3 regions of the Brevibacterium sp. CFH 10365 genome follow, and region 2 is predicted to be linked to each of the others. Evidence: riboswitches for the same ligand, from Rfam matches in the RefSeq annotation. Region 2 holds a riboswitch; each other region holds the start of a gene.

Region 1 (4,885 bases), on a different contig from region 2:
TCGAAGGCGGCGCGCATTCGGGCGGCTTCCTCGCTCGGAGCCTTCGCGAGTTCCTGTTCGAGGATCTGCACGGCGTGGCGGGTCGATTCGTCGAAGTCCGGTGAGTCATAGGTCTGCACCCAGGTGCGGTAGGGGTGGTCCTCGGCCATCTGGCCGGCCTGCTCGACGAGGACCTTGCCCATATGTGCGTAGACCCAGAAGCAGGGCAGGACTCCGGCGACGCCTTCACCATAGGATCGGCTGGAGGCCGTAGCGACGAGGAAGGATACATATCCCAGCGTCGTCGGGGAGGCTTTGAATCGGGCGCCTTCCGCGGTGAGCTCCTCCAGCGCCGAGGCGAGTCGGGCGTCGGCGAGCAGCTCTGCGTGCATCTCCTCTTCGACGGTGATCGCCTCGGCGGCGGATCCGGCCCAGAACCGGGATTCGTCGCGGTCGACGGTCTTCGCGGCCAGGAATGACATGGCCTTGGCATACCCGTTGAGGTACAGGCTGTCCTGTGAGATGTAGTTGACGAACGCCTTCGGATCGAGGCTGCCATCGGCGAGCTGGGAGAGGAACGGCAGCGCTTCGATCTGCTTGACGATAGGGCGGACCCGGTCCCACAGCTGGGTGGTCAGCGGGCCTGCGGTGTAGTTGACGGTCATGGGAACTCCTTCGTACTCGTGTGACGTGGTGATTCGCGTGACGTAGCGGTGCTGGTGGCGCGGGTCGGGGCTGGTCATGCGGGTTGGGACTGGTCAGGCGGGCTGGGACTGGTCAGATGGATCGGTGCTGGTCACGCGGGTTGGCCGCGGACGATGTCGACCTGGTGGTCGACGGGTCCGTGAGCGCCCTCCGGATCCAGGCTCAGCTGCCAGTCCGCAGCCGAGTTCAGTGCGCGCGCAAGAAAGTCGAGCGCATTGCCGACAGCCTCGCCGAGGAGGTCGGGCCCGATTGCTGCGCGTTCGCGGCCGAGGACGGCCACCTCGGCGGTGATCGCGGCCGAGAGGGTGCACCCGGTTCCGTGCGTGTTCGGGGTCGTCACGCGGGGGTGGCTGAACTCGCGGACCTGGCCGTCGGCGGTGGCGAGGATGTCGATGACCTCGTCGTCGCTGCCGTGCCCGCCCTTGAGGAGAACCGCGCCGGGACCGCGCTCGAGCAGGCGCCCAGCCTGGTCACGCATGGTCTCAGCGGTCTGCGCCTCTGGTTCGTCATCACCGATGAGCAGGGCCGCCTCGGGGAGGTTGGGGGTGATGAGGTCGGCGACGGGCAGCAGGTGGGTGCGCACGGCATCGACGGCATCGGCAGCCAGGAGGCGGTGGCCGGAAGTCGCGATCATCACCGGGTCGACGGTGAAGAAACCGAGCTGGCCTGCGGCGGCGCGGGCGACGACGAGGTCGACGAGCTCACGGCTGCCGAGCATCCCCGACTTCGCCGCATCGACGGGCAGGTCGTCGAGCACGGAGTCGAACTGATCGGCGACGAAATCGACGTCGATCGGGTAGACGTGGGACACCCCGTGGGTGTTCTGGGCGACGAGGGCGGTGATGACGGTCGTGCCCATGGTCCCCCGCGCAGTGAAGGTCTTGAGGTCGGCGTGGATTCCGGCACCCCCGGAGGGGTCGGTGCCGGCGATGGACAAGGTGATCGGCGGCCGGGTGGTCACTGGACGCCTCCGGTGAATGCGGCGAGCAGTTCCTCAGCCGCAGTCTTCGGATCCTCGGCCATGCAGATCGCCGAGACCACACAGATGCCGAGCAGCCCCCGTCCCTGCAGGTCAGGAGCCCGGTCGGCGCTGATGCCGCCGATAGCAACAGCAGGGATGCCGGCTTCTGCCACCAGTTCGCCGAGGCGGTCCGGTCCGATGCCGTCCGGTGCGTCGGCTTTCGTGGAGGTGTCATAGACCGGACCGATGCCGACGAGGTCGACGACGCCGGTGTCGCGGGCGGCGGCGAATTCTTCGCTGTTCGCGGCCGAGAGACCGATCAGCGGTGCCTCGCCCAACGTGGCGCGCACCTCGGCGACGGTGGCATCAGTTTGGCCGACATGGATGTGCACCGTCTCGCCTTCGTCGATGAGGCGGCGGGCGACTTCGACGCGGTCGTTGAGGACGACGGGGACCGTGCGGTCGGTGTCGCGGGTGGCGGCGTCGACGGCGGCGATGACCTGGCGGGTGAGCGAGTAGAAGTCTCCGTCGTCGATGTCCTTGTCGCGGACCTGGACGATGCCCACTCCCCCGGCGACGGCGGCCTGCACGGTCTCGGCGACGGTGCGGCCGGCCGCCTCGCACTGGGCGGAGTCGGTGACCAGATAGAGACTCGTGTCGATTCCGGCGAAGCGGTCGTGGGAGTCGGTCTGGTGCGCGCTGTCAGCGGTGTGCGCGGATCCGGCGGTCATGCCTGGGCGCCTTCGCTGGCGGCGAGGGTGTCGAGGCTGACCCTGGCCTGTGCGAGCCGGTCGCCGTCGACGGCGTGGAGCGCGTCGAGGAAGTTCACGGAGTAGCTGCCCGGACCCTTCGCTCCCTCGGCGGCGAGTTCACCGGCGACCGCGAAGTGGGCGTGGGCGGCGACCACGGCTTCGAACCTCGCCGAGGCGGCCCCACCGTTCGCGGACTGCTCCGCCGAGTTCACGGCTGAGGCGTCGGCGCCGGGATCAGCCAGTCCGCTGCGCGATGCGGCCAGGTAGGCGACGGTGACGGCGCCGAGCGAGCAGCCGGTGCCGATGACCAGCGGCATGAATTCGTGGCCGCCTGAGATGCGGGCGACATGGTCGATGCCGTCGACGTGGGCGACGACGGCGTCGGTGGGTCCGGAGACGGCGACGATCGCGCCGGTGTCCCTGGCCAGCTTCGCGGCGGCGGGAAGAACGGCATCGACTTCATCGGTGGAGTCGACTCCGCGTCCGCCGAGGCCGACTCCGGCGAGCGCTGCGATCTCGGAGGCGTTGCCGCGGATGGCGGTGGGGTGATCGGCGGCGGCGCGGCGGATGCGGGAGGTGCGGAAGTCGACGGCACCGACGCTGACGGGATCGAGAGCCCAGGGCTTGCCGGCGGCGTTCGCGACGTCGATGGCGGCATCGGCGGCGAGCAGCTGGTGGTTCGATGCGGTTCCGAAGTTGACGAGGACTCCGCTGGCGATTCCGGCGAACTGCCCGGCATCGGCCTCGTGATCGAGCATCGCCGGGGACGCGCCGACGGCCAGGAGCACATTGGCGCTGAACTGCTGCACGACGGTGTTCGTGATGCATTGGATGAGTGGATTGCTTGCGCGCAGTCGCGCATTCGCAGAACGCAGGTCGAAGTCAACCATGACGATCCCTTCGCTAGTATGGCCCAGATCAGGTTCGATGGGTGTTCTCTCAGCCTCGGTGTCCTCCGTGCGCATCATCTTGGTGCGAACGGATCCTCATGAGGCACCCCATGTCATTGGCTCCGACTGTATCAGCCCGGCCGAGGCACGGCGACTCCTCCGATGTCGGCGCCGCCCGCCTCCTGCCCTACCCCCGCCCGACGTACCTCTGGCCGCGACGGCTGAGCGCATCGATGACGACCGCAGCCAGCAGAACGACTGCGGTGATGATCTGCTGCGCATCGGAGTTGAAGCCGATGAGGGACAGCCCGTTCTTGATCGCGCCGACGACCAGGGCACCGAGCACTGCCGCCCACGCGGTTCCACGACCACCGAAGAGCGAGGTGCCGCCGATGACAGCCGCCGCGATCGCATCGAGCAGATCTTGGGTACCGACGAGTGTCGATCCCGCGTTCGTGGTCACACCGGTCTTGATGAACCCGAAGAGTGCGGCGAGCACACCGGCGGCCATGAACACGCTGATGCGCACCCACGTCACGCGGATACCAGCGCGCCGGGCGGCCTCGACCTTGCCGCCGACGGCGTAGATCGAACGTCCGTAGCGGGTCTTGCGCAGAACGAGGTCGATGACGATCGCGATGACGAGCATGAGGAAGAACGGCATCGCCAGACCGAAGTCCTGATTGACGAGGATGAGGAACCCGAACACGATGATCGTCAGCACTGCGATCCGCACGAACACCGAAGTCCAGCTGGGCGCGTCGAGGCCCTCGCTGTGTCGTCGCATCTTCGAATAGATGATGCCGCCGCCGAAGCCGATGGCTGCGATCGCGCCGAACGCATATGCCCAGAGCGCCGGGAAGTAGAAGCTCGAGAATTCGAAGGCGAAGGTATCGGCCATCGACAGGTTCTTCTGCGTGCCCAACGTCGTCAGCGTCAGCCCGGTGTAGGCAAGCAGCCCGGCCAAGGTCACGACGAACGCCGGTATTCCGACCACGGCGAAGAACCACCCCTGGATCGCGCCGACGACCAGGCCGAGCAGCAGCATGATGATCAGAGCCATCACCGGCGGCACGCCCTGTCTGACCACGAGCACGCCGAGGAGCGAGGCCGCCAAACCGCCCAGTTGTGCCAAGGACAGGTCGATCTCACCGAGGAGCAGGATGAGGTTGATGCCCAGAGCGAGAATCGCGATGTAGGCAACCGTCGTCGAAAGATTGACGAGGTTGGCCGGGGAGATGAACTTGCTGTTCGCCGATTGGAACACGATGACGATGACGACGAGCGCCAGGATCACCGGCAGCGAGCCGAGCTGTCCCTCTCGCACACGACGGATGAAGGTCGCCAAGAAGCCCTCATGAGAGATTCTTTCGTCTGTGATGAAGGAATTTCGGGTCATCGGCGCTCTCCCCTTCGTGTCGCCCTCTGGGTCACGACATTGTCACTGGCCCCCGTGATCGCGGCCACGAGCACATCGGTGCGCTCATCCCCGGCGAAGTCGCCGACGTCCTTGCCCAACCGCAGCACGTGGACACGATCGGCGACGGCCTGCACATCGGCCATGTTGTGGCTGACGAGCAGCACTCCCAGATCGCGCT
Region 2 (4,885 bases):
CATCGAGGAACATCTCCACCAGCCCCGCCCAGGTCAGGGCATCCTGACCGAAAGTCGGCTCATCGACGACGAGCACACGTGGCCGGGGAGCCAGCATCGCCGCCACCGCCAGGCGACGCTTCTCACCACCGGACAGACTCTGCGGATGCGCGCGTGCGAGCTCGGTGAGACCGAGACCCTCAAGCAGCTCGGCCACCCTCGCCTGCGACTCGGCGGCAGACCAGCCGGCCAGCCGCGGACCCAGCTCGAGTTCGGCAGCCACACTCGAGGTGAGGAACTGATGAGCCGGTTCCTGGAAGACCATGCCGATGCGCGCCGCCAACTGCTTCGACGGCCAGGCGAACGGGCGAGCCCGCTTGGCACCTTCCCGCAGCGCCGCCTCGGCGATGACCTGACCGGAGAATTCGGGCAGCAGCCCCGCCAAGGTCAAGGCCGTGGTCGACTTGCCGACCCCGTTGGCTCCGACGATCCCGAGCGCCTGACCGGACCGCAGACTCAGATCCAGATCGGCCGCCGCCGGGGTGCGCATGCGCGGACGAGCAGCACTGAGCTGATCGGCGCGCAGCAGAACCTCGCCGAGGCGGCCGGAGATCCTCTCGGTTTCGCCGTCACTGCCTGACGGGGGCCCCGCCCGAGATGTCGCCGACAGCGGGGACGGGGACACCGAACGGCCGCCTCGGCGAGGGGCGGGGGAGTCCTGCGGCATCCAGATGCCGCAGCCGATGAGGGTGTCGGCGAGCTCCGGATCGGTGAAGATCTGATCGGGCGGACCTTGGGCGACGATTCCGTCGCGGCCGAGCACGATGACCCGGTCGACGTGGTCGATCCACAGCTCCACCCGGTGTTCGACGACGAGCATGGTCGCCGCGGACTCGGCTTGCACGGTGAGCACGGCATCGCGGACCTCGGCCGCCGAGGCGGGATCGATATTGGCGGTGGGTTCGTCGAGGACGATGACGTCCGGGGCCATCGCATGGATGCCGGCCAGTGCCAGCCGCTGCTTCTGCCCACCGGAGAGGGCGGCACTCGGATGCTCCGGCGGCAGATCGAGTCCCAGCGCCCGCAGGGAAGAGGGGACCCGGGCCTCGATGACCGTCGCCGGGAGCCCGAGGTTCTCCATTCCGAACGCCACATCGTCGCCGATGCGGGAGAAGATCACCTGCGAATCGGGATCTTGGAGGACCAGCCCGGTGCTGCCTCGGCGAGGATCCGGTGCCTCGCCGCCGACGAGGAGCTCACCCGTGGCCTCACCGGACTCCACGGGCAGGACACCGGCGACGGCATGGAGGAACGTCGACTTCCCGACCCCGGAGGCACCGAGCAGCAGCACCTTCTCACCGGCGGCGATCTGAAGATCGAGCGGACCGATCGCCGGCTCGTCACGGTCGGTGTGGGTCCATGAGAAGCCTGCGGCCGTGATCGGCAGCGCCATCAGCGCAGACGACCGGAGGCGAAGGAGCTCAGCGCCCCGGTGGCCGCGATCGCCCGGTAGGCGAACCATGCGCCGATTCCGGAGATGACGAGACCGGAGGCGATCGCGCACACGGCGTAGATCGCCTGGAAGCCGAACTGCCATTCGGCATTGTACATGATGTTCTCGCTCACCGCCATGAACGCGGCGGCCAGCATGCCCGAAGCCGCGGTGACCCACAGGGTGAAGCGCTTGTAGCCGAAAGCGGCGAAGACGAGTTCGGCACCGAGGCCCTGCAGCAGTCCAGAGAGCAGAACTGTCGCTCCGAAGTGCGAACCGAGGACGGCTTCGACGATGGCAGCGATGAGTTCGCACAGGAGCGCGGCACCGGGTTTGCGGATGATCGCACCGGCCAGCGGGCCGGCCAGCACCCAGAGGCCGGCGATGAGGCCGATCGACGGCGGGAAGGCCTGGAAGGCGAGTTCGAGGACCTTCCAGCTCAGGGCCAACACCCAGAATACGAGTCCCACGGCGATGCCGAGCACTGCGGTGGTGACATAGTCGACCACCCGCCACTGCTTGGATTTCGGCGCCGCGGTGAAGGCGCGAGCGGTGGGGACGGTTTTCGGTGTGGTGGTATTCGGCATTTCGCCTCCTCTGATCAAGGAGGGGTGAAGAGTCTCGACTTCCTTCGGCGGTGCTAACCGCATCAGGTTCGAGGGTCTGCAGCTTCCTCTGCACTCTCAGCGCCCCTGACGGCGCTCCCCTGTCGTAGCCACCACTGTACAACAGAGGAGCGCGGCGGCGGCCGCGACCGGTTCACTTCCCGTGCCCCTGCTCGTCGACGGGTCTCGAACGACCGGACGCTGCTGATCAGACCACCATGACCGGGCCCTCGGCGTGGTTGAGGACGCCGCGTGAGACGGATCCCAGCAGAGCGCTGCGGATCCGTCCGCGCCCGCGAGTGCCCATCACAGTCAGCTGTGCGCGTGAGGTGATCTCGACCAGCGTCTCGGTGGGGTCGCCGACCGGCACCGAGGTGGTCACCGTCAGATCCGGGAACTGCTCGGACAGAGTTCCGGCCTCCTTCTCCAGCCCTTCGGTCAGCTGCTTCTGCCGACGTGCGGTGACCTCGGAGCTGAGTTCCAGGTCGGGGTACCAGTAGAGCCATTCCTCGCCGGCCGGCAGCACTGCGACGAGTTCGAGTTCCGCCCCGCGCACAGCGGCCTCGGCGGCAGCCGTGAACATGGCGACCCGACCGGTGTCCGAACCGTCGACGGCGACGACCACCGGAGCCTTGTCTGCGGATTCCGAGGTCGACCGTTCGGGGACGACGATCGTCGGGCAGTTCGCATGGGCCGGCAGAGCCGTGGATACGGATCCGAGGACGCGGCCCATGAAGCCGCCGCGCCCGCGGGCACCGACGATGACGACCTCGGCGTCGGCGCTGAGCGTGACGAGCGCACCGGCGGAATTGCCGGGTGCTGTGCGGAAGGACGTCTCACCGGAGTAGTCGCCCAGGAGTTCGACCGCCTTGGCGAGTGTCTTCTCTGCTTCCCTCTTCGCCTTGTCATCCTCGGGTTCGCTGGGGATGGAGGCCATATTCGGATAGATCATCGTCGGCAGCTCATAGGCGGTGACGACGGTGAGAACGGTTTTGCGGCGTTCGGCCTCGACGGCGCCGTAGCGGACAGCCCGGGCGGCGAGTTCGGAGCCGTCGAAGCCGACGAGGACGCCGAGTTCGAGGTTCAGGCCGGATTCGGACGAACTGGATTGAGCAGACATCTCGCACCTCTCGATCGGGGCCTGTCCAACCCAGACGCCGACGACGGCCCCGACTGGCGGTATCGTCTGCGTCGCTTTCAGTCTACCAACAGAGTTCTACGCTATGTAGAAAAACGTGTGCGGCGAGAATCTTCGTCTCACCGGCAAGGGCCCGGACCTCAGACGCGGAAGCCCAGGTGAGCCAGGGCGATGCGCAGGATATGGTCCTGCCCGTAGCAGAGCTCGCCGACGATGTCGGGACGCAGAGTCTCCTCGGGAGTCAGCCAATCGAGGCTGAGCGCATCGGCACGCGGAGTGCATTCGCCGCGGACCTCGAGGATGAAGCACATGGCGATCGCATGCTGGCGCGGATCATGGAGCAGGGCCGAACCTTCGGTGGGGAAGTATTCGGCGATGTGGAACGGGCTGATCGCAGGCGGAATGACCGGCAGCGCCATCGGGCCGAGGTCGTTCTCGGCGTGGCGCATCAGCGAGGTGCGGATGGTCTCGTGGAAGCGGATCCGCCCACCCACGAGCTCTCGTCCGAGGGTGCCGTCCTCGAGGCTGCGCAGCAGCAGGCCGATGCGCTCGACATTGCCGCTCTCGCCCACCCGCACGGGGATGGCGTTGACATAGGGGATCGGCATGCGTCTGCGCAGGCGTGCGTACTCTGCGTCGTCGAACCAGTTCTCATCGAAGTCCAGTGCAGTCCGGGTCATGACCCAATATTCCCATAACCTCTCTCGCGGCAGAAGAGTCCGGAGCCCCTGTTGGTGAACCAGGACACGTATCGGGTAAAGTATCTTGATGTCGAGATAAATTTCCGACCGGCAGAGATCTGCCAAGTGACGTGGCCTACAGTTGTGTCAGCACTATGTGACCATTTCCGGTCAAGGACTATGAAGGGGTATCCATGATCAATCATGAAGTCCGTACCTACAAGAGCTCAGAGAACCTGGCTCGTGAGGATCAGCTCGCATGGAAGATCGCCGAGGTCGCATCCGACCCGACGCCGGTCGATTCCGATGTCACTGAGATGGTCATCAACCGCGTCATCGACAACGCTGCCGTCGCTGCGGCATCCGTGCGCCGGTCCGCTCCGACCCACGCTCGTGAGCAGGCCCAGACCCACCCGTTCAATCCCGGTGCCAACATCTTCGGCCTGCCGGTGAGCGACCGCTTCTCCCCGGAATGGGCCGCTTGGGCCAACGGTGTGGCCGTGCGCGAACTCGATTTCCACGACACCTTCCTCGCCGCCGAATACTCGCATCCCGGTGACAACATCCCGGCCGTGCTCGCCGTCGCACAGCACAAGGGCATCGGCGGCAAGGACCTCATCAACGGTGTGGCCACCGGCTACGAGATCCAGGTCGACCTCGTCAAGGGAATGTGTCTGCACGAGCACAAGATCGACCACGTCGCCCACCTCGGCCCCTCGGCCGCAGCCGGCATCGGTGCGCTGCTCCACCTGCCCACCGAGATCACCTTCCAGGCCGTCCAGCAGGCCCTGCACGTGACCACCGCGACCCGTCAGTCGCGCAAGGGCGAGATCTCGTCGTGGAAGGCCCACGCTCCGGCTTTCGCCGGCAAGATGGCCGTCGAATCCGTCGACCGTGCGATGCGCGGCGAGGGTGCACCGAACCCGATCTACGAAGGTGAGGACGGCTTCATCGCCTGGATCCTCTCCGGCCCCGAGGCCCGCTACACCAT
Region 3 (4,885 bases), on a different contig from region 2:
CAGCGGGAGTCGTCGTGGACACGGCGGTCATTGTGCTGCGACCATTCCGTCGAACGGCGACGATGCCAATGCCAACGGCCGCTTCGGAATCCTCCCGCTGCCCAGGTGTCCGGCTTCCACGGCCAGGGCCATTGCCCGGGCCATGGCGTGAGCATCGTGGGCGCGGGTGACGGCAGAGGCCAGGAGCACCGCGGTGCACCCGAGTTCCATCGCCAGGGCCGCATCCGAGGCGGTGCCGACACCGGCGTCGAGGATGATCGGCACCTGTGCACGGGAGACGATGGTTTCGATGTTGTGCGGGTTGAGGATGCCCAGTCCGCTGCCGATCGGAGCGCCGGCCGGCATCACCACAGCCACCCCGGCGTCCTCCAGGCGTTTGGCCAGAGCCGGATCGTCGTTTGTGTAGGCGAAGACCGTGAACCCGTCGAGGACGAGCTCCTCGGCGGCGGCGAAGAGTTCGATGGGATCCGGCAGCAGGGTGTCCTCATCGGCGATGACCTCGAGTTTCACCCAATTCGTCTCCAGTGCCTCCCGGGCCAGGCGGGCTGTGAGCACGGCGTCCCGGGCCGTGTAGCAGCCGGCTGTGTTCGGCAGGACCCGAATCCCCAAGCGCTGCAGCATGCTGAATACCGAGTCTCGGGACTCGGCGTCGAAACGGCGCATCGCCACCGTGGTCAGCTCGGTCCCCGAAGCCAGCAGGGCGTCTTCGAGAATGCTCAGGGAACTCGCCCCACCCGTGCCCATCACGAGGCGGGACGACAGCTCCACGTCATCGATCGTCCAGGTCATCTCAGCCTCCCTGCACTGCGGTGACGATGTCGACGGTGTGCCCGTCGGCCAGGGTGAAACCGGACCAGGCTCCGCGTCGGATGACGTCACCGTCGACGGCCAGGGCGATGCCCAGACGTCCGCCGTCGGCAGGTGTCCCATCGGGGTTCAGCTCCCGTCCGGTGACGTCGGCGATGAGGTCGAGCGCCGAGGTGGCGCTCGACAGCTCATGGTGTTCGCCGTTGAGGACGATGGTCGGTGAGTGTTCGCGGTCGGTCATGAAAAGCTCCTCGCTGAGTGAGTGGTGGTGTCTTCTGTGGTGAAGCGCTGTGGGCACACGGACTGGAGCGTCCCGTCAGGTGGCCAGTCGGAAGCGGCACCCACGGCGAGTTCGGCACCGAGCCTGCCGCCGAGCGGGGCCAAGAGGATGCCGTGTCGGAAATACCCGGTGCTCACGACACAGCCGGAATCGATGCGCCCGATCATCGGCAGGTCATCAGGGGATCCGGGCCGGGCGCGCGTGGTGATGTCGGTGATCTCCGCATCGAGGATGCCGGGGACCAGTCGCTGTCCGTCAGCGAGCAGTCGGTGGATGGCTCCGGCAGGGGTGCCGGAGAGCCCGTCTTCACGGGAACTGGCGCCGAGCACGATCTCTCCGTCGGGGCGAGGCACCAGGTAGACGGAGCGACCGTTGACCAGACCGCGGATGACGCGCGTCAGCAGGGGAGTCACCTCGGCAGGGGCACGCAGCCTCAGAACATCACCCCAGACCTCTCGGATCGGCAGTTTTGGTGCACCCGCGATCTCAGTCACGGCATTGCCAGCGCAGACGATCACCTGATCGGCCTCCATCCGGCGGCCATCGGCCAGTCGGACACCCGCGGTCGCATCGCCGTCCTTGAGCAGCTCGGTCACCCGCTGCCGAACGAGCGACACCGCGTCGGCCGACAGGGCAGACAGCAGAGCGGCGGAGACCCGACGGGGGTCGATCGACCAATCACCGGGAATGTGCACGGCACCGGCCACGGCAGGCGCCAGCGACGGCTCGATCCGGCGAGCAGCGCTGCCGGTGATCAGTTCGGTGGCGAAACCGGACCGCGATTGTGCGTCGCGCAGCTCCCTCAGCGCCTGCAGATCGGCTCGGTCACCGGCGCACACCAGGGTTCCGGCATCCGTGAAGCCGAGATCGGCTCCGGCGGCGCTCGCCACCTCGGCGGCGAAATCCGGGTACATCTCCGCCGAGGCCCGCATCAGCGGATACAGGGGACTCTGCCCCCACACCACCTCGGCGGCGGGAGCGAGCATCCCCGCGGCAGCATGGCTCGCCCCCTGGGCAGGGGCGGGGTCGATGATGGTGGCTTCGGCGCCCAGACGGCGCAGATACCAGGCCGTGGACAGGCCGATGATCCCGGCGCCGACGACGATGACTCTCACAGCTTCTCCCTCCGGCGGCATGATCCGCATCAGGTCTGACGGTCGGCTCTTACGCCCTCTCAGCCTCGTTGGGAGGCTCCCGCGAACTCCTCTACTCTATGACCATGACCACACAGATGCCACCGCGCACCGCAGCGCGACATTCGAAGAGAGCCTGGCGGGAGGCCCGATTGGCCGAATCGTCGCTCTACCTGTGCACCGATGCCAGGACCGTGCAAGGCGACCTCGCCGAGTTCCTCGACGCCGCCTATTCCGGGGGAGTCGACATCATCCAACTGAGGGACAAGAGCCTCGAGGCCCGCGCCGAGATCACAGCACTGGAGATCCTCAAGGACGCCGCTGCCCGGCACGGCAAGCTCTTCTCCGTCAATGACCGTGCCGATGTCGCGCTCCTCACCGACGCCGATGTCTTCCACGTCGGACAGGGGGACCTCACCAGTGCTCAAGCCAGAGCCGTGCTCGGCCCCGACGTCGTCCTCGGCCGCTCCACACATTCCCTCGACCAGGCGCTCGCCGCCGATGCCGACCCCGAGACCGACTATTTCTGTGTCGGCCCGGTATGGGAGACCCCGACGAAACCCGGCCGTACCTCCGTGGGGACGGAACTGCTGACCGCCACCGCCGCCGTGGCGGCCACACCGTGGTTCGCCATCGGCGGGATCTCAGCTGGGGAGAGGTTGGATGCGATCCGGCAGGCGGGCGCGAACCGTGCCGTCGTCGTCCGTGCGATAACCTCGGCAGAGGATCCCGCTGCGGCCGCTCGGGAGCTCAAGGAGGATCTGAGATGACCGAAGCAGCTGTCAGCGCAACCACGGCAACCGGTGGAGGCGCCGACCTGTCGATCCTCATCGCCGGGGCAGGCGCCACCGGCGGAGCGTTCGGCACCTACCTGCACGAGGCCGGTCGCAATGTCACGTTCCTGCTCAGGCAGACTCGGGCGGAAGCCGTTCGCTCGGAAGGGCTGCGCTTCACTGCTCCCGATGATGACCGGACGAATCAGGTCGAGGTGGTCACCGCAGAGGAACTCAGCGCCGCACCGCAGACCTATGACCTCGTCATCGTCGCGGTCAAAGCAGGCGGCCTCGACTCGGTCATCGAAGACATCGGACCGGCTGTGGGAGAGCAGACGACGATCGTCCCGTTCCTCAACGGCATGGCCCAGATCGAGAAGCTGCAGAACCGCTATCCCGGACAGGTGCTCGGCGGACTCGTCAAGATCGTCGGCACCATCAGAGACGGTGCCGTCGTTCAACTCACCGATCTGGCCGTGATGACCATCGGCGGCATCGACGGCGCAGAAGCGTCGGCCCGGATCATCGAAGCACTGGACGTGCCCGGGTTCAGACTCCAGGTCATCGACGGAATCATCGACGGACTGTGGGAGAAGTGGATCTTCATCGCCGCAGCCGGAGTCGTCACCTGTCTGTTCCGTGCGCCGGTCGGAGCGATCATGGACGCCGGCGGCAGGCCGCATGTGCATGCCATCGTCGATGAACTCGAAGCTGTGGCGGCAGCCGCCGGACATTCGGTGTCAGAGCAGGCCCACGCGATGACGCTGAAGATGCTCACCGAGGACGGGTCTGCCTTCACCTCATCCCTCTACCGGGACGTGACGGCCGGTCTGCCGAGCGAGACGGAGCACATCCTCGGCGATCTGGCGCGCACAGCAGACGAACTGGGAGCAGCGACTCCGCTGCTCGATCTCACACTTGTGCAGCTGCGGGCAGGTGCTGCCCAGCAGAAGCGGCCCTGACTTCGGCTGTGCCCGTGCGCAGCATCGCCAGATACGGCTCCTGCGGCTGGGTGTGTTCGGCATCGGCTGAACCGTGGGCGGCCGTGAATGTGACCATCGGGACACCGTCGGCATCGTCGAGGACGAGCAGGGTCTCGTACCCGCCCGGACCCACCGAATGGGAGCTGCCGGCGGGCAGGTCGAAGACGAGCTGTTCCAACGGACTGTCGGGTTCGGGTGGGCGGTTCATCTCCTGAGCCGCCACATCGGCGAACTGCGCGGCGGTGATGAGGTAGGCCTTGGCCGGGGTCGGTCCGGGCAGGGAATGGTCGTAGAAGGCCATTCCACCGCCCCAGACCTTCGACTCGCCGGCGAAGTAGATGGTGCCGGGCAGTTCGATCCCGGCCTCGGCCTGGGGGAGCGTCCCGTCTCTGGCCCCCGGATAGGTCACCATCGCTCCGGGCGGCCGCCCGCCTTGCAGATAGCAGGCGAGCCGATCGCGGGCCATGTTCGAACCGTAGCTGACGTACCACACATGTGTTTGAGACATCCCTTCCATGGTGCCACCTCGGCCCCGGAGACTGTCGAATCGGGCCCCGATGCGTCCGCGACGGTGTCGCCGAAGCCTGCGGACGAGTTCGGCTGTGCCGGTGACGGCCACGGCGATGCCGATGCCGACGGCCACTCCCAGAAGCGGGCGGTCCGCGAAGATCGAGCCTCCCACCAATCCGATTCCCGTCGAATAGAGTGCCCAGGCCAAAGACCCGATGCCGTCCCAGAGGAGGAAGCGGCGGAGGGGGAAGCCGAGCAAGCCGGAGCCGATGGTCGCCACGCTGCGCCAGCCGGGAACGAATCGACCGGCGATGAGGGTGGCGCCGCCTCGGCGGGAGAAGACGGTGCGGGTGGAATCGATGAGCTCCGCCGCCCGTGTCCACCGCCGCCATCTGCCGA

The links. A riboswitch is a leader RNA that binds a small molecule or an ion and turns the genes downstream of it on or off. The one in region 2 is predicted to bind thiamine pyrophosphate.
Region 1: linked by a shared signal. The riboswitch ahead of FHG09_RS09180 (hydroxyethylthiazole kinase) and the one ahead of FHG09_RS15350 (ECF transporter S component) in region 2 are both predicted to bind thiamine pyrophosphate.
Region 3: linked by a shared signal. The riboswitch ahead of thiO (glycine oxidase ThiO) and the one ahead of FHG09_RS15350 (ECF transporter S component) in region 2 are both predicted to bind thiamine pyrophosphate.

The regions. Positions count from the first base shown of each region.
Region 1 is NZ_VIGO01000004.1:119,603-124,487, forward strand. It holds gene FHG09_RS09165 (TenA family protein) at 1-644, opposite strand, end outside; gene thiD (bifunctional hydroxymethylpyrimidine kinase/phosphomethylpyrimidine kinase) at 776-1,645, opposite strand; gene thiE (thiamine phosphate synthase) at 1,642-2,376, opposite strand; gene FHG09_RS09180 (hydroxyethylthiazole kinase) at 2,373-3,287, opposite strand; TPP riboswitch at 3,275-3,408, opposite strand; gene FHG09_RS09185 (sugar ABC transporter permease) at 3,475-4,686, opposite strand; gene FHG09_RS09190 (ATP-binding cassette domain-containing protein) at 4,683-4,885, opposite strand, start outside.
Region 2 is NZ_VIGO01000007.1:160,025-164,909, reverse strand. It holds gene FHG09_RS15355 (ABC transporter ATP-binding protein) at 1-1,432, opposite strand, end outside; gene FHG09_RS15350 (ECF transporter S component) at 1,432-2,058, opposite strand; TPP riboswitch at 2,081-2,189, opposite strand; gene FHG09_RS15345 (universal stress protein) at 2,285-3,196, opposite strand; gene FHG09_RS15340 (DUF4916 domain-containing protein) at 3,355-3,894, opposite strand; gene FHG09_RS15335 (MmgE/PrpD family protein) at 4,089-4,885, shown strand, end outside.
Region 3 is NZ_VIGO01000005.1:297,023-301,907, forward strand. It holds gene FHG09_RS12170 (ThiF family adenylyltransferase) at 1-31, opposite strand, end outside; gene FHG09_RS12175 (thiazole synthase) at 28-789, opposite strand; gene thiS (sulfur carrier protein ThiS) at 791-1,048, opposite strand; gene thiO (glycine oxidase ThiO) at 1,045-2,202, opposite strand; TPP riboswitch at 2,192-2,295, opposite strand; gene thiE (thiamine phosphate synthase) at 2,307-2,990, shown strand; gene FHG09_RS12195 (ketopantoate reductase family protein) at 2,987-3,955, shown strand; gene FHG09_RS12200 (DedA family protein) at 3,906-4,885, opposite strand, start outside.